One region of the Bacillus sp. BSL6 genome, then DNA from elsewhere that is predicted to be linked to it. Evidence: riboswitches for the same ligand, from Rfam matches in the RefSeq annotation. Region 1 holds a riboswitch; the other holds the start of a gene.
What was found. A riboswitch is a leader RNA that binds a small molecule or an ion and turns the genes downstream of it on or off. The one in region 1 is predicted to bind cyclic di-AMP.
Positions count from the first base shown of each region.

Region 2: another riboswitch for cyclic di-AMP. It lies ahead of RCJ96_RS11440 (APC family permease); the one in region 1 lies ahead of RCJ96_RS10940 (hypothetical protein).

Region 1 covers NZ_JAVGCW010000002.1:909,872-922,447, forward strand. The annotation lists gene kdpB (potassium-transporting ATPase subunit KdpB) at 1-1,489, opposite strand, end outside; gene kdpA (potassium-transporting ATPase subunit KdpA) at 1,503-3,170, opposite strand; gene kdpF (K(+)-transporting ATPase subunit F) at 3,190-3,270, opposite strand; gene RCJ96_RS10930 (hypothetical protein) at 3,267-3,371, opposite strand; cyclic di-AMP (ydaO/yuaA leader) riboswitch at 3,471-3,616, opposite strand; gene RCJ96_RS10935 (hypothetical protein) at 3,875-4,105, opposite strand; gene RCJ96_RS10940 (hypothetical protein) at 4,122-4,508, opposite strand; cyclic di-AMP (ydaO/yuaA leader) riboswitch at 4,602-4,749, opposite strand; gene thiD (bifunctional hydroxymethylpyrimidine kinase/phosphomethylpyrimidine kinase) at 4,834-5,655, opposite strand; gene thiF (thiazole biosynthesis adenylyltransferase ThiF) at 5,662-6,681, opposite strand; gene thiG (thiazole synthase) at 6,674-7,444, opposite strand; gene thiS (sulfur carrier protein ThiS) at 7,447-7,650, opposite strand; gene thiO (glycine oxidase ThiO) at 7,666-8,775, opposite strand; gene tenI (thiazole tautomerase TenI) at 8,768-9,388, opposite strand; gene RCJ96_RS10975 (ABC transporter substrate-binding protein) at 9,399-10,400, opposite strand; gene RCJ96_RS10980 (ABC transporter permease) at 10,397-11,149, opposite strand; gene RCJ96_RS10985 (ABC transporter ATP-binding protein) at 11,149-11,898, opposite strand; gene tenA (thiaminase II) at 11,867-12,562, opposite strand.
Region 2 covers NZ_JAVGCW010000003.1:68,435-81,010, reverse strand. The annotation lists gene RCJ96_RS11440 (APC family permease) at 576-2,402, opposite strand; cyclic di-AMP (ydaO/yuaA leader) riboswitch at 2,547-2,693, opposite strand; gene RCJ96_RS11435 (hypothetical protein) at 2,833-2,961, shown strand; gene panE (2-dehydropantoate 2-reductase) at 3,016-3,960, opposite strand; gene RCJ96_RS11425 (hypothetical protein) at 4,136-5,611, shown strand; gene trhO (oxygen-dependent tRNA uridine(34) hydroxylase TrhO) at 5,812-6,771, opposite strand; gene RCJ96_RS11415 (Nramp family divalent metal transporter) at 7,249-8,544, shown strand; gene RCJ96_RS11410 (M23 family metallopeptidase) at 8,605-9,465, opposite strand; gene RCJ96_RS11405 (sensor histidine kinase) at 9,537-10,637, opposite strand; gene RCJ96_RS11400 (response regulator transcription factor) at 10,603-11,301, opposite strand; gene RCJ96_RS11395 (GNAT family N-acetyltransferase) at 11,443-11,973, shown strand; gene RCJ96_RS11390 (peptide ABC transporter substrate-binding protein) at 12,025-12,576, opposite strand, start outside.

The sequences.
Region 1 (12,576 bases):
TGGTTGCTGCTGTTAATGGGTTATCCCCTGTACACATAACCGTTTTAATCCCCATTTGACGTAACTGTTCAAAACGTTCACGCATACCAGGTTTTACTGTATCTTTTAAATAGATTAAACCGTAAATAAGATTATTCACTGCAACTACAAGTGGTGTTCCGCCCTCTTTTGAAATGAAATCTGCTTTTTGATTTACATCTTTCGGAATTGTTCCACCTTGTGACTGAACCCATTCAATCACGCTACCGACAGCACCTTTTCTCACTTTCGTTCCGTCCTGTAAATCAACACCACTCATTCTCGTTTCTGCTTTAAATGGAACAAACTCACCTTGTTCTGCAAGTTCTCTATTATATGATATAGATTTCGCTTGCACATACTCGATAACAGATCGACCTTCTGGTGTTTCATCTAAGACTGAGCTAATAGCAGCCCACTTTCCAACTTGCTCAATCGTTTCATTTCCTACAGGTAATAATGTATGAGCCATTCGGTTCCCGAAAGTAATCGTACCCGTTTTATCTAAAATAATTGTATTAATATCACCCGCAGCTTCTACTGCTTTGCCCGACATCGCTAACACATTAAACTTTGTCACCCGGTCCATCCCGGCAATACCAATTGCTGATAATAATCCACCAATTGTCGTTGGAATTAAACAAACTAACAACGCGACAAGTACAGCTGTATCAATTTGAAATCCTAAATAATTTGTAAAAATCGGTAACGTCACAACAACGATTAAGAAAATAAGCGTTAAGCTCGTTAATACTGTATTTAAAGCAATTTCATTCGGTGTTTTTTGACGAGCAGCTCCTTCTACTAAAGAGATCATTTTATCAATAAAGGATTCACCAGGATTACTCGTAATGACAATCGTAATCTCATCACTTACAACCATCGTACCGCCTGTTACGGAACAAAAATCACCGCCCGCTTCTTTTATTACAGCTGCTGATTCCCCTGTAATTGCAGATTCATCAACAGACGCTAATCCTTTAATGACTTCACCATCACTTGGAATCATCTCACCTTGCTTTACAATAACAACGTCACCTTTTCTAAGATCAGTTGCTGAAACTTGAACGATGTCTCCATTTTCTTTTACAACATTTGCAAACACATCTTTCTTCGACTGCTTTAAAGAATCAGCTTGCGCTTTCCCCCGTCCCTCCGCTAATGCTTCTGCAAAATTAGCAAATAAAACTGTAAATAAGAGAATGAAAGAAACTGTTATATTAAACCATCCTGGTACACTACTAGAATGACTTGGAAGAAACGATAAAATGAACGTAATGATAAATCCAATTTCTACAACGAACATAATCGGATTCTTTATCATGACTTTTGGATTCAATTTCGCAAAGGATTGTTTCATCGCATGTGTTACGATATCACGATCCATCGTTTTCGCTTGTCTAACTTCATCTTCTACAACATGTATTTGTGACTCATTTACTCTTTTTTCTTTTACTACTACCGGTCTCATCATTTACCCTCCATTACTTCAATGTAAGAAATTCTGCAATTGGTCCGAGTACTAACATCGGGAAGAATGTTAATGCACCAACAATTACAATTGTTCCGATGAAAATGCCGCCAAATAAACTATTATCTGTACGGAACGTTCCGACTGTTGCTGGCACAACCGTCTTTTCTTTCAAAGAAGCTGCAACAGCTAGCATCGTAATTAAACTGAAATAGCGCCCTAAAAACATAACTAAACCAGTTGTAATATTCCAAAACGGTGTATTATCCGCTAATCCTTCAAATCCAGACCCATTATTCGCAGCTGACGAGGTGTATTCGTATACCACTTGCGTTAAACCGTGGAAACCGGAATGAGAAATAGCATCCGTCCCTAAACTTGTTGAAAGAGCTAATGCCGAAAATCCTAAAATGAGCAATGGATGAAATAATATCGTTACCGCAATTAATTTCATTTCCTTACCTTCAATTTTCTTACCTAAAAACTCTGGTGTCCGTCCGACCATCAATCCAGATATAAAGACTGCGATAATCGCATACATAATAATGTTCACAAAGCCTGCTCCAACGCCGCCGTATACTGTATTTAACATCATATTTACGAGCGGTACTAACCCGCCAATTGGTGTTAACGTATCATGCATCGTATTCACGGCTCCGGTTTCAGCAGCTGTCGTTACTGTTGCGTATAGTGAAGAAAATACTGTTCCGAACCTTACTTCTTTTCCTTCTGTACTTCCTTGTACATGTTCAATACCCATTGCATTTAATGCCGGATTCCCATTTAGTTCAGATGTCGTAATTGTTATAAATCCTAGTAAAAACACCATGAATAGTGATACAAAAAGGATGCGACCTTGTTTTTTATTTCCTACCATTCTTCCGTACGTAAATGGAAGTGCTGTTGGCAATAACATCATAAGCATCATTTGCAAAATATTACTCATTTGCCCTGGATTTTCAAAAGGATGTGTAGAATTAGCTCCGAAAAATCCACCGCCGTTATTTCCAAGTTCCTTAATGGAAACGAATGATGCAACTGGACCGCGTAAAATACTTTGCTTCGCGCCATCAATCGTTTGCGCCGTAACTGCCCCGTCTAGCGTTTGTGGTACACCAAATGCGACAAAGACTAGTGCCGCCATAAATGCGATAGGAAGAAACACTCTCGTTAATGCTCTCGTAAAATCAACGAAAAAGTTACCGAGTTCTTTTCCAGCAAGCGCTCTTATAAATGCCATAACGAGCGCTAACGTCGTTGCCGGTGCTGCAAACATTAAGAATGTAATTCCGATTAATTGTGATAAATAAGATAAACCATTTTCACCGCTATAATGCTGTAAGTTTGTATCAGCCATAAAACTAATTGCTGTATTAAAAGCGAGCGTAGGCTCCATTCCTTCAATGTGTGCTGGATTTAATGGCAATACTCCTTGTAGTCTGAAAATGAAATATACGACAACAATCATAAATCCGTTTAATAAAACTAATGATAATGCGTACTGTTTCCACGTTTGATTGTATTCTTTTACACCTGTAATTTTAAAAATAAGTTTTTCAAAAGGCCCGAATACTTTATCTAGCTTTTTACTACCTTGAAAGGCTTTCTCTAAATAAATTCCCGTTGGCTTTGCCACAAGAATAAACAATAGCATTGTAATAACGACTGCAACCCAGATCATAATGAATGACTCCCCCTAATTAAAACTTTTCCGGATTTAATAATGCATACACTAAGTACACCGTAATTGCTGCAACAATAACTGATAAAACAATCATCATGATTGCTTCCCTTCTTTCACAACTTTATCTGACCAACTTGCAAGACTTATCATCGATGCAACTAACACAACAAAAATCCCGATCATTACAACATCTAACATGGCTATTCCTCATTTCTAATTGTTAAAATTTACCATTAAAATATTAAAAAAGAACACTGAGCTCTACTCAGTGTTCAAAAAATGAACAACAAAAAGTAAACCTCCTCTCTAAACGCTTACGAGGTTAGCTGTCGGATTCGGGCCTAAAGAGTAGCCCTACTTTCAAAACTGAAAGATTCACCCCAAGTGACGATGCACAAAATTGGTTCCCCCGCTCCATTTCTGGAACTCAGCGATTTTAGGTTTTTTTGGAAATTTTATGAATGATTTATGAGAGTAAATATACTCCTCTATATTTCACTTGTAAAGAGCTAAATTACTGAAAATAAGAAAATATCCATCTATTTAAACGCTTACATTAAGTATTATTAATATTATCCCATCTATTTTCTCGTCTTTTCTTGCTTTTTCATAGAAATGATCTTTTAAATACGAAATAAAAAGAGCGAATGACATGAAGTGCATCGCTTGTTGCACTTAACATTCGCTCTTTTTTTCACTATTTATTCTCCTCGTAAAAAAGTACGTAAATTTCTCCCGCGAATATAAACTTGTGACAATTCTGCATGTAGTTGCTCATATTCGATAACATCTGTTTTTAAATATAAAGCGTCTTTTGATGGCAGTATGATATAGGGCTTTGGAAAAATGGGGTCGAGCATCACCAATTCTTGAACTCGCTCTATCGATACCGCCCAACGATTCGCTATATCTCCTAGTAACAACACCTTCATCTTCTTTTCACCCACCCTATTCAAAAAATAAAAAAGATATATTATCACAATTCGTAAACACGACAAATGCAGCTCCAATTGTTTCATAGAGCCTCGCTGGATATCGTTTATTCCTTGTAACAACAGTAATAGGTGCTTGAAAAGAAAAGCGAATGTGTTCTGTGAAGAAGCTAACGATTGGGAGCTCATCCCCTAGTAAAATTACCTTCTTAATACACTCACAAATACTAGTAAAATCTTGCTCCTTACTACAACTATACGTCCAATCAAATCCACAATTCCTCACTTCGGCCGCTATCTCTTCATTTGCTGTGAAAATAATTAACTCATGTTGATATGCTACTAAATCTATTAAACTATTTACCTTGCTTTCCTCCCCAACACAAATAAGTGTTAGTTCCATGTACCTCATCCTCCTTAGCATAAAAGAACTCAAACGTAGATTAATATTCCCTTATACTAATCGGACCGATGAAGTGATGTATCCATCGTGGCACCGTCCTCTCTCAAGACGCTTACGAAGTTAGCTGTCGGATTCGGGCTTTGAGAGTAGCCCTACTTTCAAATTTGAAAGATTCACCCCGAGTGACACTGCACAAATTGGTTCCTCCGCTCCATATCATTGGACTCAGCGTATTACAAAAAATATATTCTGGCTGATATATTACTCCTGTATTTTGAAAAAGTAAACAGAAAAAAAGCCAGTTATAAAACTGACTTTTTTTTCTTTACACTTGTTCTTTATTCATTTTGTATGCAAAATGATTCGTCGGTCCATGACCACTTCCAATATGCAACGGCTCTTCAATTGCTATACTAATAAATCGTTTTGCCTCTTGAACTGCCTCTTCCATCGAGTAGCCTTTCGCAAGCCCTGCTGTAACCGCTGAAGCAAATGTACAGCCGCTTCCGTGTGTTTGCTTTGAAGGAATTCGTTCACTTCTAAATTCAATAAACTCTTCTCCATCAAAGAGTAAATCAATTACTTCATTACCTTGATATTCTGCATGTCCGCCCTTCATAAGTACATATTTCGCACCTAATTCATGCAGTACTTTTGCAGCTTCTTTACTATCTTCAATGTTATGAATTTCCAGCCCCGTTAACACTTCTGCCTCAGGAACGTTCGGCGTTACAACTGTTGCTACTGGCAATAAATATTCTTTTAACGCTTGTACTGCTTCTTGTTGTAATAATGATGCACCGCCCTTAGCAATCATAACAGGGTCTAGTACAATATTATTCCAGCCAAATTTATTAATATATTCTGCTACAATTTGAATAATTTCGCTGCTAAATAACATACCTATTTTTACAGCATCTGGTGTTAAATCCGTACCAATTGAATTCAACTGTTCCGTAATACCTTCTAACGAAACTGGATATACCCCTTGAACGCCAAGCGTGTTTTGAGCAGTAATCGCCGTAATCGCCGTCATTCCGTACACACCAAGCTCTTGGAATGTTTTTAAATCTGCTTGAATGCCGGCACCGCCACCGCTATCAGATCCTGCAATTGTTAAAGCTTTATTTACTTTCATCCCACTCATCCTTTTCTATCCAAAATAACGATGATAAACTGTTTTTGCTTCACTTATATCTTTCGTTCCATGTACAAGTACACGACCATCTTTAAAAGCAACTAATCTCTTTTCTTCCACAGAAAATGATAATAAATATGGATTTACATTTAAATCATTTACACGATCATTCAGCAGCTCTTTGTATCGTTCAAAATCTATTTCCTCTTTATGGGGTGGTCTAATTTGAACTGTATTTCTCCCGCATAAAACTGCTGTTTTCGATGTATTTTCTTTGTTTAAATAAGGATATAATGCATTCTCTCCGCACGAAGGGCAATTATGTTTACGAAGCTTTTGCACATTCATACATGAATATTCATTCTTCCATACATCAAACGATACAAGTCCATCTCGAAGTGATTCGTAATCTTCCACTAACAGTTTAAGAGCTTCCGTTACTTGATGAGAAACGACGAGAGATACAGCAGGTGATATAATCCCCGCTGTATCACATGTCGCTCCGCCAAGCGGAATCGATTGTAATAAACAAGATAAACATGGCGTTTTACTAGGAAGGATTGTGTAAGAAAGGCCGTAACTCCCTACACATGCTCCGTAAATCCATGGAATAGAATATTTTTGTGCTATATCATTCACAATGAAACGCGTTTCGAAATTATCAGTTGCATCAATCATTACATCAACGTTTGTAACGAGTTCTTCTAACTCCTCAGCTGTTACATCTTGAACGAGCGCTTCTACTCTTACTTCACTATTAATCTCTTCTAGACGCTTCTTCGCTGCTACAGCCTTCGGAAGATTATTTTCCACATCACTCTCTGCATACAATTGCTGCCTTTGTAAATTACTCCAATCGACATAATCCCGGTCAACAATCGTTACTGTGCCAACACCTGCTCTTACAAACATTTCTGCATTTGCACTACCTAATGCACCTGCGCCGATAATGAGTACATGCTTTTCTCTTATTTTTTGCTGGCCTTCTTCCCCAATCGGAGAGAATAATTCTTGGCGAGAATATCGATTATTCAACTACGCTCATTCCTTCTAAAGGACTACTTGCCGTTGCACAACGTTTGCGTGCAATACGACCTGCTTCAAATCCTAAACGACCTGCCTCAATACTTAATTTCATTGCTTGTGCCATTTTAATAGGATCTTTTGCCCCTGAAACAGCTGTATTTAATAACACGCCATCTGCTCCTAATTCCATCGCAAATGCCGCATCAGCCGGGCTACCGATACCAGCATCAACGATAACTGGTACTGTCGCTTGTTCAATAATGAAGCTCAAATTCAATGGATTTACAATACCAAGTCCTGATCCAATTGGAGATGCTCCTGGCATAATCGCATGCACGCCAAGTTCTTGTAATTTACGTGCTAATACAACATCATCAGATGTGTACGGAAGTACGATAAATCCTTCTTCTAGTAACATTTCAGATGCCTTTAACGTCTCTACCGGATCAGGTAATAACGTTCTATCATCACCAATAACTTCTACCTTTATCATGTCGCAAAGCCCTGAAGCTTTTGCTAATTTTGCAATACGAACAGCTTCTTCAGCATTTTTTGCTCCGGCTGTATTCGGTAATAACGTATATTTTTTTACATCAAGTTTCTCTAATAAATTAGGCTGCTTTGCATCAAATATATCCATACGACGTACTGCGAACGTTAAAATTTCTGCCTCAGATACATCAATTGCCTTTTGCTGCACATCAAAATCAGGGAATTTGCCTGTTCCTAATAAAAGTCTAGAATGAAATGAAAATGGTCCAATGTTTAACATAATCAACCGCCTCCTACGAAAGTTACAATCTCAATTTGGTCTCCATCAAAAACAGATGTATCTGTATGATCATCTTTTTGTAAAATATCTTTATTACGCTCTACTACAACAATTCTGTTATCTAACTCTAAATGTGTAAGTAGCTCAGCTACTGTTTTCACACTCTCTGGCACTTCAATTTGATTACCATTAATTTTTAAATTCAAACTTCCATCCCCTTTCTAAACTGTTTTAGAAAGCAATAAATCTAGCAAGTGATTCTCCTGCTTTCCTTCTATTAAATCAGCCATATATTGACCAGAAACAGGACTTAATAAAATGCCGTTTCGATAATGGCCTGTGCAAGCATATAAACCTTTTATTTCTTCATGCTCTCCCATATAAGGAGCTTCATGATTCGATTGTGGTCTTAATCCTGCCCATGCACTTTCCCATTCAGCTTCTTTTAAAGCAGGCAATATTGTATACGCGCGCTCTAATATAGAAGTAATACTTTCTGGTTGCACAGTTTTATTGAACGTACGAGGCTTCATCGTTGCTCCAATTACGTAACGTCCGCCGCGCTTTGGTGCAATGTAAAATCTTTCTTGGAAAATAGGTGCCTTTAAAAGTGGTTTTCTACTTCTTACCGCTACTACTTCTCCTTTAACTGGATATGTACCCCATTCGCGGTGAAAATAACCTAGTAACTTCGTGCTCCATGAGCCACCTGCAATAACAACTTTCTCGCAAGTGATCATACCTTCGCTTGTCACAATTCCAGTCACTTTCTTATTTTCAATACGAATATCAAACACTTCTGTTTGCTCATATATATCCGCACCGGAAATTGCCGCAGAATGCGCGAATGCTTTCGTAAGCTCTGGCGCAATAACATGGCCATCTTTCGGATAATATACAGCACCTATAATTGACTCAGATAGATACGGCTCTTGCTCTCGTAAACGATCTCCCCTTAGAAAGTAAGAATCTTCACCGGTTTTCTGCTGCCAATCCATAATATGAAGAATTCTTTCCTTCTCCTCTTCATTTTGAGCAATGCGATAAATGCCTTTCTCTTCATACCCAATATCAATTCCTGTTTTTTCACGTAAAACTTCTGCAAGTTGTGGAAATATAGCACGGCTTTCTCTAGCAAGTTCAAATAGCGGGTCATACTCATCCCATTCTGCCTGCACCCCAAGTAAACCAGCGGCTGCTTTCGAGGCTTCAGATGCAATCTGTTGCTTCTCTACAATCGCTACTTTATGCTCTCTTTCTGCTAGAAAATGTGCAACTGAACTACCAATTACACCACCGCCAATTATCGCTACATCATACTTCTTACACATGTTTTTCCGCCCACTTTCTTATTGATTCCTTATAAGATTTCGCTTTGCTATACGGGTTACTACTACTTATAATCCCAGACATAACAGCAATACCACTGACGCCGTTAGTAAGAACATCTCCAGTGTTTTCCGGAGTGATTCCTCCAATTGCTGTAATCGGTATGGATAAACACTTTGCAATGTCTGAAATTTCTTCAAGCCCTCTCGCTGGCACACCTTTTTTACAATCTGTCGGAAATACATGACCATAGACGAGTGAATCCGCGCCATTCTTAAATGCATCGATCGCCTCTTCTAAAGAATGCACAGAATAACCGACATGCAAATAAGAAAACTTTTCTTTCACTGACCTTACATCTGCGCTTCGATATCCTAGCTGTACACGCGGAATGTTTAATAAAATAGCAATATCAATTCGATCATTTATCACTATTTTTGATGCTGGAAAGCCTTTCTTCAAAAGACTTTCCACACCTTCATACAATTCCTTCGTACTTTTCTCACGCTCACGAATATGCAAATAATCAATTTCACTTTCAATTTGCATCGCTACATTCACTAACTCTTCGAATGACATGTGACCATTTGAGATTACATGAAGCTCATTTTTCATATTCATTCGCCTACTTTAAAATGTTTTCGAATAACTCATTGGCCGGAACGATTTCTTTCGTCATTCCTTTATCTTTCAACCATTTATTTTGTTTCTCCCATGACTCTTTTGAATCTGATAAAAATGGTTCATCCTTTGTTTCCATTTTCTCTAATAAAATTTTCATACTTTCTTTTTCAACTTCTGGTACAAGTGGGAAGTTTTCTTTTTCCTGATGATTTAATAAAATATTTAATGCTTCATCTGGATTTTTCTTCATGAAATCATAACCTTTTTTCGTACCACGTAAGAAAGCTTGCAAAGCTTCTTTATCTTTTTTCAATGTTTTATCACCTGTTACAAATACGAGTTCATGATAATTCGGTACACCGTAATCTGCTGGATTAAAGTATGCTGGTTCATGACCTTCATGACGCATAACAGGTACTTCATGGTTAATGTATGCCCCTGTTACCGCATCCACTTTTTTCGTAATTAATGCTGGTACTAAATCAAAACCAACATCGACTACTTTCACTGTATCTGGATTACCACCAGCTTCTTTTACCATCGTTTTTAAATACATCTCACTTAAAGGTGTTCCAGAATATCCAACTGTTTTACCCTCTAAATCTTTTGGCGATTGAATGCCTGCAGACTTCAGCGATACAACATGATTTAATGGTGAACGTACGACAGCTCCAATTGATTTCACTGGAATTTGTTCATTTGCTTTTGCCATGACAACATCTGGCTGATAATATAAGCCAACCGTTACTTTTCCTGCAGCTGCTAACGTTAATGGGTCAGTCGGATTGGAAGGGAATTTAATATTCACCTTTACTCCTTCTTCTTTAAAGTAACCTTTTTCAATTGCCGCATAAATAAAGCTATGTACCGCATTTGGGTACCAATCAAGCATGACCGTTATTTCTTTTTCTTTTTTATTCTTATCTGATGCTGAATTACTCGAACATCCAGCAATCATTGCAACTAATAATGTAAGCACAAAGATGCGTTTTAAAAATTTCATGAATGCTTCCTCCAACTAATGAATTTCTTTTCTAATACCGAAATAAGTACGACGAAGAAAATAGCTAATAATGATAACAATACAATGGGTGCAAATACACCTGCCCCGTCTAATTGCGTCATCATTCTCTTACTGAAATATCCTAGCCCCGCTTGTGCACCGAGCCATTCACCAATTGCCGCCCCAATTACACTAAGCGGTACTGCAATTTTTAAAGCTGAGAAAAAATAAGGAAGAGCAGACGGCAATTTTAATTTAAGAAAAACATCTTTTTTCGTTGCCCCATACGTAACTAAAAGCTCTTCCCATTCTTTTTTCGTACTGCGCAGTCCATCATACGTATTAACCGTAATTGGGAAAAACGTAATTAAAACCGTAACAACGACCTTACTCCAAATCGTATATCCAAACCATAAAACGAAAAGCGGAGCAAGCGCTGTAATAGGAATCGTTTGTGAGGCAACTAATAATGGATAAAATGCTCTCTCCATCCAATTACTCGCATTCATTAACATCGCTAGCCCTACCCCAAGTACGATAGAAATAGCCACCCCTATTAAAACGACATATAATGTTGCTGGCAAATGAACCGTAAATAATATGTCTTTTAGTTTCCATATCTTCATTACAATTGCAGACGGTGACGGTAAAATGTACATTTCATCTACAATTCTTGCGCCTACTTCCCAAAGAGCAAGTAAAATACTAGAAAGTGTAAGAGCAGGTAATAGCTCCTTCAACCGGTTCATCATGCGAGTACCTGCCTTTGCAACATACTAAGAAGCTCATCTTTCAGTGCTAATACTTCTGGTTTATATAAATCTTTTCTTGTCCGATTACAATCAAGCGGTACAATCCTCTCGGTTAAAGTAGTTATCGGTTGATTTTCTACAACTAAAATTCGATTAGAAAGAAACAATGCTTCTTCCACATCATGAGTGATAAATAAAATTGTTTTTTCCCACTCTTTCCATTGTTCAAACAACCATTCCTGCAAAGATGCCTTCGTTAAAGCATCCAACGCGCTAAACGGTTCATCTAAAAGTAATATCTCTCCGCCTGTTAATAAAGTTCGAATGAAAGATACGCGTTGCCTCATACCACCAGATAAATCTTTCGGATATTTTGTCTCATACCCTTGTAAGCCAAATTTGTGTAACAGTTCCTTTGCCTTTATTTGTGCTTCTTTCTTCTGTACACCTTGGCACTCTAGCGGCAGGGCCGCATTCTCAATAATCGTTCTCCATGGCAGGAGCATATCTTTTTGGGGCATATACCCTACAGGATGGCTCTTTGTTTCTGTTAGTTCTATCTGTCCCGTACTCGCTTCTTCTAAACCTGTAATAAGGCGAAATAAAGTACTTTTCCCGCATCCACTCGGTCCGATAATGCTTACAAACTCTTTATCTTGTATAGAAGCATTTAATTCATTAATGATTGGCTTCTCATCATAATGAAAAGAAACATTATGAAACTGTAGTATGTTCTTGCTCCTCAAATCCCCACATCTCCTTACGGTAGGACATATCCCAGAATAAATATTCAAATCGACTGGAATATAGGAAAATCTCCTCTAATCGATCTAGCTCTTTTTCAGACTTTCCAACTGCCATTTCATTTAATAAATCGATTAACCAAACACAAAGGTTGCCATATTCTTCAGAGCTATAGCCTTGAATCCACTCACCAAAGAACTCATGATCTCTTGCTCCAGGAATATCATTTAAACGCTTTCCAATCTCCCAGTAGCTCCACATACACGGAAGAAGTGCTGCTATTAATTCCGCAAGTGTGCCATTTTGAGATACAGACATCATGTAATTTGTATAAGCTAAATTTTTAGCAGATGGCTTTGCAGACTCTATCTCCTCTATAGAAATTCCAAGTCTTTTTGCATACTGTTTATGAATTGTCATTTCTCCATTTAATATCCCATCAATTTGTTCAGCAAATTTCCCCATAATTTGTGGATTTGTTGCCTTTACAACACCGATCGCATATAACTTTGCATAATCTAACAAGTATAAATAATCTTGAATAATATAATACTGAAACTTATCTTTTTCTAACGTACCATCCCCCATACCTACAACAAATGGATGATTATGACTCATCTCCCAAACTGGTTGTACAGTTTCTAATAATCTATCGCAAAATTTCATTTCTCTATCCCCTT
Region 2 (12,576 bases), on a different contig from region 1:
TTAGCAACTATTACTATCGCATTTTATTATTCTATTTTCTTACACATAATTTGAGATGGTTAAAATAGAGAACGTTCTCATCGCGATCCATGTACGAACCACCTCTCCAAAATTTTATTGCTACAGTACTTACTTATTGTTATAAAACTTTTCATATATACTTAGTATGAATAACATTGCATAATTTTTCTATTCCATCTTATTTTCCACATTGATACAGTGAATATATTACACAAAAATATTATTCATTTTAAACTAAATAACGTATGTAAATATGAAATTACGTTTTCTTTTCATATAAGTTTTGTACTGTAAGGTCATTTAAACACAGCTATTTATCTATCGTAAAGAAGTATTTTCATTCCCTTTATTTTCAAGCTTTTATGTCCTTATTTCAAAATATAATCCGCTTCACTTTTTCAATTGAAATATCCATATATCACAACGAAAACCTCTACTTTTTCCGAGGCGAAAAAATTATATCAATATACTTTTATAACCGATATGCAATTATGCATAGAATATACACAAAAAGGATAGCTTTACTTACGTAAAGCTATCCTTAAAAAACCTTCTTACTTTTTCAAATGATATGGAACTGTCGTAATAACAACATTTCTTTTATAAAGTAAATACGCACGAATAAGTAAACTAGATTGATTATGAAGAATGTTATGCCAACCTTTTTTCGGAATGAACTGTGGTATAACGACAGTAACTCGGTAATTTGATTCACTCGCTTTATATTGTACTGTATCAATAAACTTTGTTAGCGGTTGAATAATACTTCTATAATAAGAATGTAATGTAACAAGCCTTACTTCAGGTTGCCACTTCTTCCATTTTTCTTCAAATTTCTTTTCCTCTTCTCTGTCAAAAGCGACATATACAGCAATAACTTGATCTGCCGAAAGAGACTTCGCATAGTTTAATGAATTTTCTACTACATGCGTCATACCAGCTACTGGAACGACAATTACATTTCCTTCAATCGGTACAATCCGTTCACAAGTTTTTAAACTTAGTTGGTCACCTACTGCATCATAATGCTTCTTAATTCTGTGGAACAAGAAGATAATAACAGGTAAGAAAATAAGGATTGACCAAACTTGTGCGAACTTAGTTAAAAAGAACATACTCATTACGATAAAACTAATGACTGCACCAATTAAATTGACCGTTAATCTCAAAGCCCATCCTTCAGGTTTTTCACGAAGCCATTTTAATACCATACCCGTTTGAGAAAGTGTAAATGGAATAAATACACCTACTGCATATAACGGAATTAAATGCTCTGTTTGCCCTTGGAAAGCTACAATTAAAATAATCGATGCGATTCCAAGTATAATAATTCCGTTTGAGTAACCTAGGCGATCTCCTCTAATCATAAACATTCTCGGTATAAACTTATCTTTTGCAAGGTTTACTGCTAATAACGGAAACGCAGAATATCCTGTGTTAGCAGCAAGAATTAATATTAAAGCCGTTGTACCTTGTATGAAATAGTACATGAAATTACGTCCAAATGTTTGTTCAGCAATTTGTGAAACAACTGTTACTTCTTTACTTGGAGAAATTCCGTAATAATAAGCTAAGAACACAATTCCTGAAAATAAAACTGCAAGTAATGCACCCATTGCAAGCAATGTTTTCGCTGCATTGTTAGGTGCAGGATCTTTAAAATTTGGAATTGCATTAGATATCGCCTCAACACCTGTTAAAGCAGAGCTTCCTGAAGCAAATGCTCTTAGCAGTAAAAACAAACTAATTCCCGCAACCGGTGTTCCAATCGGCGTGTGTAGAGCCTGCGAAACGTGACCCGTTAAAATATTATATATCCCTACACCAATTAATATAAATAGTGCTAAAACGAATAAATAAACAGGATATGCTAAAACAGAAGCTGATTCTGTTACGCCTCTTAAATTTAAGATGGTAATAAATATAACAAATATAATCGCAATGATTACATTATGTGCATGTAAACTAGGAAAAGCTGATGTGAGTGCGTCTGTACCTGCAGACACACTTACTGCAACAGTTAAAATATAGTCAACTAATAAAGATCCCCCAGCTATTAACCCTGGATTCATCCCTAAATTTTCTTTTGATACAACATATGCGCCCCCGCCATGCGGATAAGCAAAAATAATTTGTCGATAAGATAAAATAAGGGCTGTCAATAATACTAATACCCCAATAGCTATCGGAATGGAATACCAATAAGCGATCGCTCCAACGCCTGCTAATGCAATTAAAATTTGCTCTGGACCGTAAGCAACCGATGATAAAGCGTCAGAAGATAAAATTGCTAGTGCCTTCGTTTTATTAAGCTTTTGTTCTCCTAACTCAGTTGATTTTAACGGTCTTCCAATTAAAAATCTTTTAATAGATGAAACCAATGCTGTCCACTCTCCAATAATTTTGTACGAACTTTTCTGCTAGTTACAGCGGATAAACGATTTCTTCAGAAAACAAAAAATGTCTACAAGCCATAACGAAATAGACTTGTAGACATTATTTTTTTTGTCGCACAAGCTCCACCTTCCTTCTCAATATAACGCTTACGAGGTTAGCTGTCGGATTCGGGCCTATGAGTAGCCCTACCTTTTTCAAGGATTCACCCCATTGGATTAAGAACTAATCCATAAGAACGGGTCCCCCGCACCATGCGGTTTCAGCGATTTAGAAAATTGAAACTGTGGATTATAATACTCCTTTATTTTCAAAATGTAAACAAAAATTTTGAAAAAGAAAAAATTAAAATGATTGCGCATAATCCGCTGGTAAATATACATAATGAATACTAAAAAATCGATAAAGGAGACCCATATGTCTAAAGAAAAGAAACCTATTTTTTCCGATTCCTATTTAGATGCATTAGCAAATGAAATTAATCAATTATACGGTAAACGTGAACAGGAAATAAATTTGACAGATAGAACAAAAAGAAACAAATAATTTGTCGTAAAAAAGAAAGCAATACACTTATATATTGCTTTCTTTTTTATTTTTTCATACATCCAATTCTATTGCAGATCTATTCAAGATCATTTTTTCATACACTTTCAAATTTTGATATACTGCTCCTAATAATGGTGCTTCTATAGAAAATTGTTTTGCTACATCTAGTAAGTATCCTTGCAAGTGCTCGCCTTCAATAGACGAATCTTTTTCCATATCACGCTGCATCGATGACTTCATATTATACGAAATTTTATCAATTGTTTTCATATGTTCTTGGACAATATTATCTTGAATTGGAGCTCCTATACATCTCATAATTTGCATACATTCTTCAAATAAGTTTTGGATAAAATCGTGTCCACCTTCGCTTTCACGGATTGGTCCTATTGGTGCACGCATTAATGTTGTCACACCTGACATTACAGTAATAAATAAATATTTATGCCACATATCTTGCGTAATATTTTCACTTAAAACAAAACTAGATTTTGTACCTGCAAATGCTTTAGAAATATGCTTTATTTTCTCTGCATGTTGAGACTTCATTTCTCCAAACACAAGTCTATTTGCAGCGCTAGTTTGTACAATTTCTCCTTCATCGTTTAACGTCGTCTCGATAAAGCATAAACCGCCAATTACTTTTTCCTCACCGAATTCCTTTTGTAATAGCGATACATGAGCAATACCATTTAGCAACGGAATGATTACAGTACTTTCACCTACGAACGGCTTCAAATCTTGAATTGCCTCGTTTAAGTGATACGCTTTTGTTGAAAATAAAATAACATCAAATGGAGCAGTTCGATCTTCTTTCGTTATTAATTTCGGTTGAAAGGAAAAATCTCCGTTAACACTTCGGATTACAAGCCCTCTTTCCTCCAATTGTTTTTTCCGTTTACTACGAACAAGAAAAGTAACATCTTCTCCTTTTTCTACTAAGCGTCCCCCAAAAAATCCTCCAACGCCTCCCGCTCCTAATACTAAAATACGCATACAACATCCCCCTTTTCAAAATACAATTTTATAACATTCAGTATACATAACATTATACATGTCCCCTACTAAATAAGCTGAATTTTCATTCTTAATCAAGTATAAAACAGGGGTTATTTTCAAATGAATTTGGGCATGTTGTTTTTATAGCATATTTGGAAAGGAAACAATGTAAATGGAGGCAATACATACAATCGAGGAAAAAGATGTAACAACAGCTATATTTCAATTTATATTCCCGTTTTCTTTTAAAACTGGATATGAACAAAATATGTTCCCTTTCTTACAGAAAAATGATTTTCACCCTTTTCGACTCGATCATCTTGAAAATGAAAATACATACTACGGAAAGTTTCAAGTTTCACATCAAAATATGGAAGCATATTATCTTTCATTTACAAATAAAATACTCTTTCCTCACTCAGAGCATCAAAAAGGATTGCAGCGCTATTCTAAAGATCTTAACTTAACTGGACATTTAACAACAAATCTTATTTCCGTTCCATTCAACATTCATTCTATTGACGTAACACTTTGTCCTTATGAGCTTGGCTTCTTAACAATTCGGACAGAAGTAGAAACCGCTCCAAACATGACATTATCAGAAGCAATTGAATTTGCGGCCCGTTTCCGTGTACTTGAAACTAAAAATGATACAAACGAGACTATTTGTATTGAATGTAATGGAAAAAAGTATTCCCAAGTGGAAAGATTCATTTTTGGTTATTTATTTCATGGCATAACAGATTTCTTTGAGAAGAAGAGATTAAGAAGTTCTTACTTTCAAACCTTTCCTTTCTTTGAAGATCAGCGAATGTACGTACAAACTTTATTATCTATAAAAGAAGATATGGAACTGAATGAAGTGGATGTTTATCGTACTTCTAGTCTTTCCGGGTTAACAAGTGATGGCAAGGCATATGTGAGTGCAAATAATCTGCCTTATATTCATGATTATTTAAAACAACACGCTTACCAAAGATGGGCTCCGAATCGCTATTTCATAATGGAAGAACATATATTCACATGTGTAACAAATGAAGGAGAACGCGAATTTACTAAACTTGCGAGTCAAATGTATGGGGAGTTTTATTACGCTTTATTATTAAATCTATTTCATAAAATTGTTTTATTGAAAATGGCAAACGCTTATGCTGAATTAAACATTGAACAAGATACAAATGAAATAGAAAAATTAATTTATTCAATCAATTCGTTTACGGCGAATTACTTTTCTTTAGAGCTAGTATCCCAATCACAGAGTGAAGATATTTTCTTCCGCTTAAGAAAGCTTTTTAACATTGAGATACTATACTCGAATGCAAAACAAAATCTTGATAGTTTGTTTAAATATCAAGAAAATGTTGCTTCAAAAAAAGATAGCCTTTTACTATTAATTTTAACGCTCTACTCTGTAGTAGGCCAAATGTTAGGGTTTACTATGATTGATCTGTTAAGAAACACCGATTCAAACAAAATTTCGTCGCCACTTGAATTTTTCGCGCTGTTAATAGCAATTAGCGGCATAGTCATTTCACTTATTTTAGGTGCGCAAAGTTTATACCAATGGAGTCTACAACATAAACGAAGAAAAGCATGGGTAAAACAAACTGTACTTTCTGCTGTGAGAGAGAAAGATGATGAGAAGTAGGTTATTTTCACATTACAAATACGTAGTACACGTTTCAGTAAATTAAATTTTTATCGACGATTTTCCGATTATATCAGCGCAACTCGAAATATATCAGAGATTTTTAAGATATATCGACTTACCGACAAAAACCGACAAAAAACACACGTAAAAAAGTACTCCAAATTTTAGTTTGAAGTACTTTTTTACATTATTCTAGCTTACTTCCCTGCTTCGATTTGCTCTAATGCAGCAGCTACTTGTTCTTCTGTTAATTCATGTTGTATTACATAGCGGTTACGTGGGCTTACACGGCATTCATGAGAACATGCACGTAAATATTTCGCTTCGTTTTCTTCAGAACATAAAATTTTCTTGTTACATTCTGGATTTGCACAGTTTACATAGCGCTCACAAGGTTCACCTGTAAAGTGGTCTTTACCAACGATAACATGTTCTTTTTGATTTACTGGTACAGCGATACGCTCATCGAACACGTAACATTGTCCATCCCAAAGCTCACCTTGTACTTCTGGGTCTTTTCCGTACGTTACAATACCGCCGTGAAGCTGACTTACATCTTCATAGCCTTCACGAACTAACCAACCAGAAAACTTCTCGCAACGAATTCCACCTGTACAATAAGTTAAAATCTTTTTACCTTCAAGTACTTCTTTATTTTCTCGAATCCAATCTGGTAATTCACGGAATGATTCGATATCAGGTTTAATCGCACCTTTAAAGTGACCTAAATCAAACTCATAATCATTTCGTGCATCAATGATAACTGTATCTTCTTGTTTCATTGCTTCATAAAAATCTTTTGGCTCTAAATACTTCCCAGTTATTTCGTGTGGGTTAATGTCATCTTCTAGACGAAGTGTAACTAACTCTGGACGAGGACGCACGTGCATTTTCTTGAATGCATGACCATCAGCTTCATCTATTTTAAATACGATACCGTCAAAACGTGGATCGTTGTTCATTGCTTCCATGTATTTCTCTGTTTGCTCTACAGTACCAGAACAAGTTCCGTTAATACCTTCTTTAGCTACAAGGATTCTTCCTTTTAACTCAAGTGAATTACAAAATTCTAAATGCTCTGCCGCGAATTCTTCTGGGTTTTCAATTGTTGTGTACATGTAATATAGTAATACTCTGTATGGTTTTGTAGTTGCCAATGTATTTCTACCACCTATCTAATTTTTAAAATCATGTATAAGTTAACGTTCATATCAAAACATATATAATAAGAAAATGAATCCCATTTCCTTCTCTTTATACTATTTTCTATCAGTTAACAAAAATAAAAAACAAGATTACACACCAAAACACTGTGGTTATGTTGTAATCCCAATATATTATATATCATACAAATGCAATTCCATCAATTAATATGCTGTATTATCGGCTTTATGTTCACATAAATTTCAAAAACAGCCCTTTAATTCATTATGTTTCCCCGCCTCATCACACCATAAACTCCCAATTTTTAATAACACCACACCATTCATTGTATAAAGGCATATAATTTGCACTAAGGAAACATTTGTGTTCAAATAAAAAATATAACCTAGTACATTTAAATGTATTGAAATAAAGAATAAGAATACTTACAATAATTTCATCAAGTTAACATTTCAAAGGGGAAAACGACTATGAATAAAGATATATCAAAAGATGAACATGTCCCTTCTCAAAGTACAACTGTTCAATCAGCGCATTTAGCATTAAGCGGACAAACGAAAGGCTTAAAAAGGCTATTACCATTCTTAGGTCCTGCTTTCATCGCTTCAGTCGCTTATATTGATCCTGGCAATTTCGCGACAAATATTGCCGCTGGATCACAATATGGATATTTATTACTCTGGGTAATTCTCGCTTCTAATTTAATGGCTGTATTAATCCAAACTTTATCAGCTAAATTAGGAATCGCTACAGGTAGAAACCTTCCTGAAATTGCTCGAGAAAACTTCCCAAAACCTGTTTCCATCGGCTTATGGATACAAGGTGAACTCGTTATTATGGCGACTGATTTAGCTGAATTTATCGGGGCAGCACTCGGATTGTATTTATTATTTGGAATTCCAATGTTACCAGCTGCTTTAATTACAGCTGCTGGATCATTTATTATTCTTGAATTTCAACGTAGAGGCTTCCGTCCATTAGAAGCGATTATAACAGGAATGATTTTTATTGTTGTTATCGCTTTTGGTGTACAAGTCTTTTATGCAAAACCGGAATTAAGTCCTCTACTTTCAGGACTTTTCATCCCGCAATTCCAAGGTGTAGACAGTATATTACTTGCAGCTGGAATTTTAGGTGCGACAGTTATGCCGCACGCAATCTATTTACATTCCGCCTTAACACAACGCCGCGTAGTCGGAACAAATGATGAACAAAAGAAAAAGATTTTCCGCTTCGAGTTTATTGATATCATTATCGCAATGATTATCGCTGGAGCAATTAATGCAAGTATGTTAATTGTTGCTGCTGCACTATTCTTTAAAAACGGCTTGCATGTCGAAGATCTTGATGTCGCTTTTAACCAGTTTAGCAACTTAGTCGGTCCTGTATCAGCTGCTTTATTTGGAATTGGTCTCTTATCAGCAGGACTATCTAGCTCTTCTGTCGGTACAATGTCAGGTGATATTATTATGCAAGGTTTCATTCGAATGCATATTCCGTTATACTTACGCCGATTTATTACAATGATTCCACCATTAGTTATTATCGCTTTAGGTGTAAATCCAACTTACGCTCTAGTCATGAGTCAAGTCGTCTTATCATTCGGTATTGCCTTTGCATTAGTACCACTTATTATGTTTACAAGTAGTAAAAAAATTATGGGTGCACTCGTTAATCACCGCATAACCACCTTTATCGCTTGGATCATTGCTATACTTGTTATCATTTTAAATATTTTCTTACTGTATCAAACATTTGTAGGGTAATGAAAAAAGGGTATTCCAATTTTAATTTGGAATACCTTTTTTGAATGAAATGATTTTCTTCTAGTTACCACTTATGTATGTCCCTCTTTCTGGCATCATGACACCATTTTCAGTTCGAAAGTAAAGTGGCAATCCTTCCGCAAAAAACATACTTACCTTGGACGGATCTTGCCTTTGATGATGAATATGTAAATGCGGCTCACTTGAACTTCCTGAGTTACCGACTTGAGCAAGAAATTCTCCTTCATTTACACGTTGTCCTTCTCTAACTTTAATGGACCCTTTCTTTAAGTGGGCAAGAATCAAAAATGTCTCTGTTTCATCTATCCGTAAATATATGTAATTCCCTGCCATTGACTGAAAATCATCCAATCCGGGAATTAAATCTTTTTCATCATTATTGATTGATACAACCGTCCCAGAAGCTGGTGCCCTTACTTTCGCTCCATATATACCGTAATCCTCTAACTTACTACTTTTCACTTCAGCAGGTGGAATGAGAATATCATATGCCCATCGTTCATTCGGTTTTATAACGTGATAGTTCATTTCTAACCAATCACCACCCCAGCCTATTAATGCTCGTTCATTCAAAGGAAAACGAACTACTGCTTTAGGACTCATAGATTGTATATCTGCTGGGTAAGCAATTCTACCTATATTAGCAAACCAACCGACAGGCCAAGCTCCAATGATAGAAAACAGAATGATTAAAAATAGCGTTCTATCTATCCGCTTTCTAAAAATGCCTTTCCAAAAAAATATTATTACTGATCCTACCAAGAGGAAAACTGAAATAAAACTAAAAGCCTGAATACTCCACCAAACAAAAACTGATGTAACACCATTAGCTACATAAACTAAGATCCAACTTATAATTAAAAAAGAAACTATAATCACTAATAAAAATTTCTTCCACATGTCGCATCCCTACTCTCATATCCTTTTTCTCAATGATACAAAGTAAAAATTACGACATATAAAAGAAATACTTACGACTTTCTTACTTTTTTATACTGCGGTAATTTCACAGTGAAAACTGTTTCTTTATCGTTACTACGTACAGTTAGATCCCCTTGATGGAGCTCGGCTATACTTTTTGAAATTGCAAGCCCCATTCCTTTCCCACCAGTATAAGAACTACGTGATTTTTCACTACGATAAAATTTCTCAAAAACGTAAGGAAGGTCCTCTTCCGGAATACATTGTCCAAAATTTTTAATTTCTACTTCAACATTCATTGTTTTATTGGAAATTTCAATTGCAATTTCCTTTCCATCTTTTCCATACATAATACTATTACCTATTACATTTTCAAATAGTCTCACTATAAGTGCTACATCAACTTCTACATGCAGCACTTCATCACTTTTAATATAAAAGCTCATATTAGCATCATCTAATTGTGGTACAAAGTCAATCATGATTTGTTCAATTAATGCTTTCATATCTACTTCATCTTTATGTAATTCAATCTCTCTATAATTTATTTGACAGTATTCTAATAAATCATCTACTTGATTTTTTAATTCATAACTTTTTCGCTTTAATATACTTACATACTGTTCACATTCTTCTCCATTCGAATGAAGTTTATTTCCTAACAGATCTGCATAACCGATTAAAGATGTTACTGGCGTTCGTAAATCATGAGAAATATTACTAATCATTTCATTTTTCATTTCCTGTGATTTTTTTTCATTCTCGATAGACTCTTTTAAGCTTTTCGCCATTCTATTAACATTTGCCGCTAGTTCACCAATCTCATCGCTTTTCGAAATAGGTATATGTATTTCAAAATTGCCTTCACTTATTTCTTTCACGTTCTTGTTAATTTGAGACAACCTTTTCATCAGCGTTTTTGTCATGAATGCAAAGTATGTTGTAGTAAAAATCAAAAAAACTATAAAATATAAAAATGAATATTTTTCCTCTAAAACATTAACCTGACTATATATATTTCCAACCAAAATTTGAAACACTATTATACTTACAGTCGCTAACAAGATGCTACATATGAATGCGATAAAAAACTTAGCTCTAATGCCTTGTAATGATTTAATCTTCAATTTTATATCCGACTCCCCAAACATTTTGAATAAACTTCGGTTCTTTTGGATTCTCTTCAATTTTATTTCTTAATCTTGCGATATGAACCATGACTGTATTATTGCTTTCATAGGCCCTTTCTTTCCAAACGCTCTCATATATTTCTTCAATTGTAAATACACGATTCTTTGCAGCTGCCATTAAGAACAAAATTTCATATTCCGTTTTTGTAAGATTGATTGTTTCTCCATATAACATTACTGTTCTCGACACTTCATCTATTTCTAAACCTCTAATGTTTATTTTCTTTTCTATTACTTGGACAGCATTTTGATTGAAATATGTATACCTTCTTAATTGGGCTTTCACTCTTGCGATAAATTCAATTGTACTGAACGGCTTCACAATATAATCATCTGCTCCCGTACTAAATCCAATAACTTTATCTACATCCGATGATTTGGCGCTTAAAAATATAATTGGTAAACTATGTTTCTCTCTAATCCGTCTACACAATTCTATCCCATCCATTTGTGGCATCATAATATCCAAAATAGCAAGTTGAATGCTATTATTATTTATAATTTCTAAAGCCTCTTCTCCGTTATGAGCACTAAAAACTTTAAAACCTTCTTGCATTAAATTCACGTTCATAAATCGAATAATATCTTGATCGTCATCTACAATTAAAATTGAATTTTTCTCCATATACAAACCTCTTTTTGAAATATATTCCACAATCCATTTTATCATAAATTAAAACCATACTCCCCCTTGAATAATCTTTATTTTCAGACTAGATTATATAATAACAACACATTCTAGTTTCAAAAGAAATGGAGTGAAAGCATGTTTCCTATTTTGAAAACTGATCGACTCATTTTACGAGAACTTACTGAAGAAGATGCACCGGGTATACTACAATGCTTCTCTAATACTGACGTACTGCGCTATTATGGCCAAAAACCGTTACAAGATATTGATCAAGTGAAACAAATCATTCATAACTTTAAGTTGAGTTACAATGCAAGAAGCGGTATAAAATGGGGAATCGAATTAAAAGACAAGAAAGAACTCATCGGTACCATTGGTTTTCACGATTGGTCTTCTGAGCATAAACGAGCCAATATAAGTTATGCCTTTTTGCCTGAACACTGGGGAAAAGGATATGCGACTGAAGCTGTTTCTGAGGTTATATCATACGGTTTCCATACGATTCATTTAAAACGGATCGGGGCAATTGTATTTCTTGAAAATGAAGCTTCCAATAAAGTACTATTAAAATTAGGCTTTAAAAAAGAAGGCGTTCTAAAAAATTATATGTATCAAGATGATATCCCATATGATACGAATTTTTACGCTTTATTAAAATCGGTTTAATAGAATTCATGTGTAAAAAACCTTACTTCTAAAAAGTAAGGTTTTTTGTATTTATTCATTAGCGATATAAGCATTCTTATAAGTATAAACACCACCAAATTGATGCTTTTCAATTCCCTTTACGTAATCCTTTTGTACATATGCTGAACCAATATGATACAGCGGTGCTACAGCTGCATCTTCTAATAATACCTGCTCAGCTTCTAGCAATGCTCCCCATCGCTTCTCTGGTTCTAGTACAAAATCAGTTTTCGCTTTCTTTATTAATTCATCGAAACGAGAATTAGAGTAATTCATTTTATTATTCTGATTACCCATCGTAAATAGCTCTAAATAACTAATTGGGTCTTTATAGTCAGGTCCCCAATTTGCCATAGTTATATCGTAATCACCTGTTTGTTCTAACTGTAATTTTTGCTTAAATGGCTGTTGTTTAATTTGTATCGTTAATCCATGTAAATTCTTTTCTAAATCACCTTTTATATATTCTGCCATACGTTTTGCATTATCTTGTTCAAATGTTAAAAACTCGAAGTTTACTTGGTCTACTCCAAGCTCTTTTTTCGCTTCTTCCCAAATCTTTTTCGCATTTTGCAAATCATA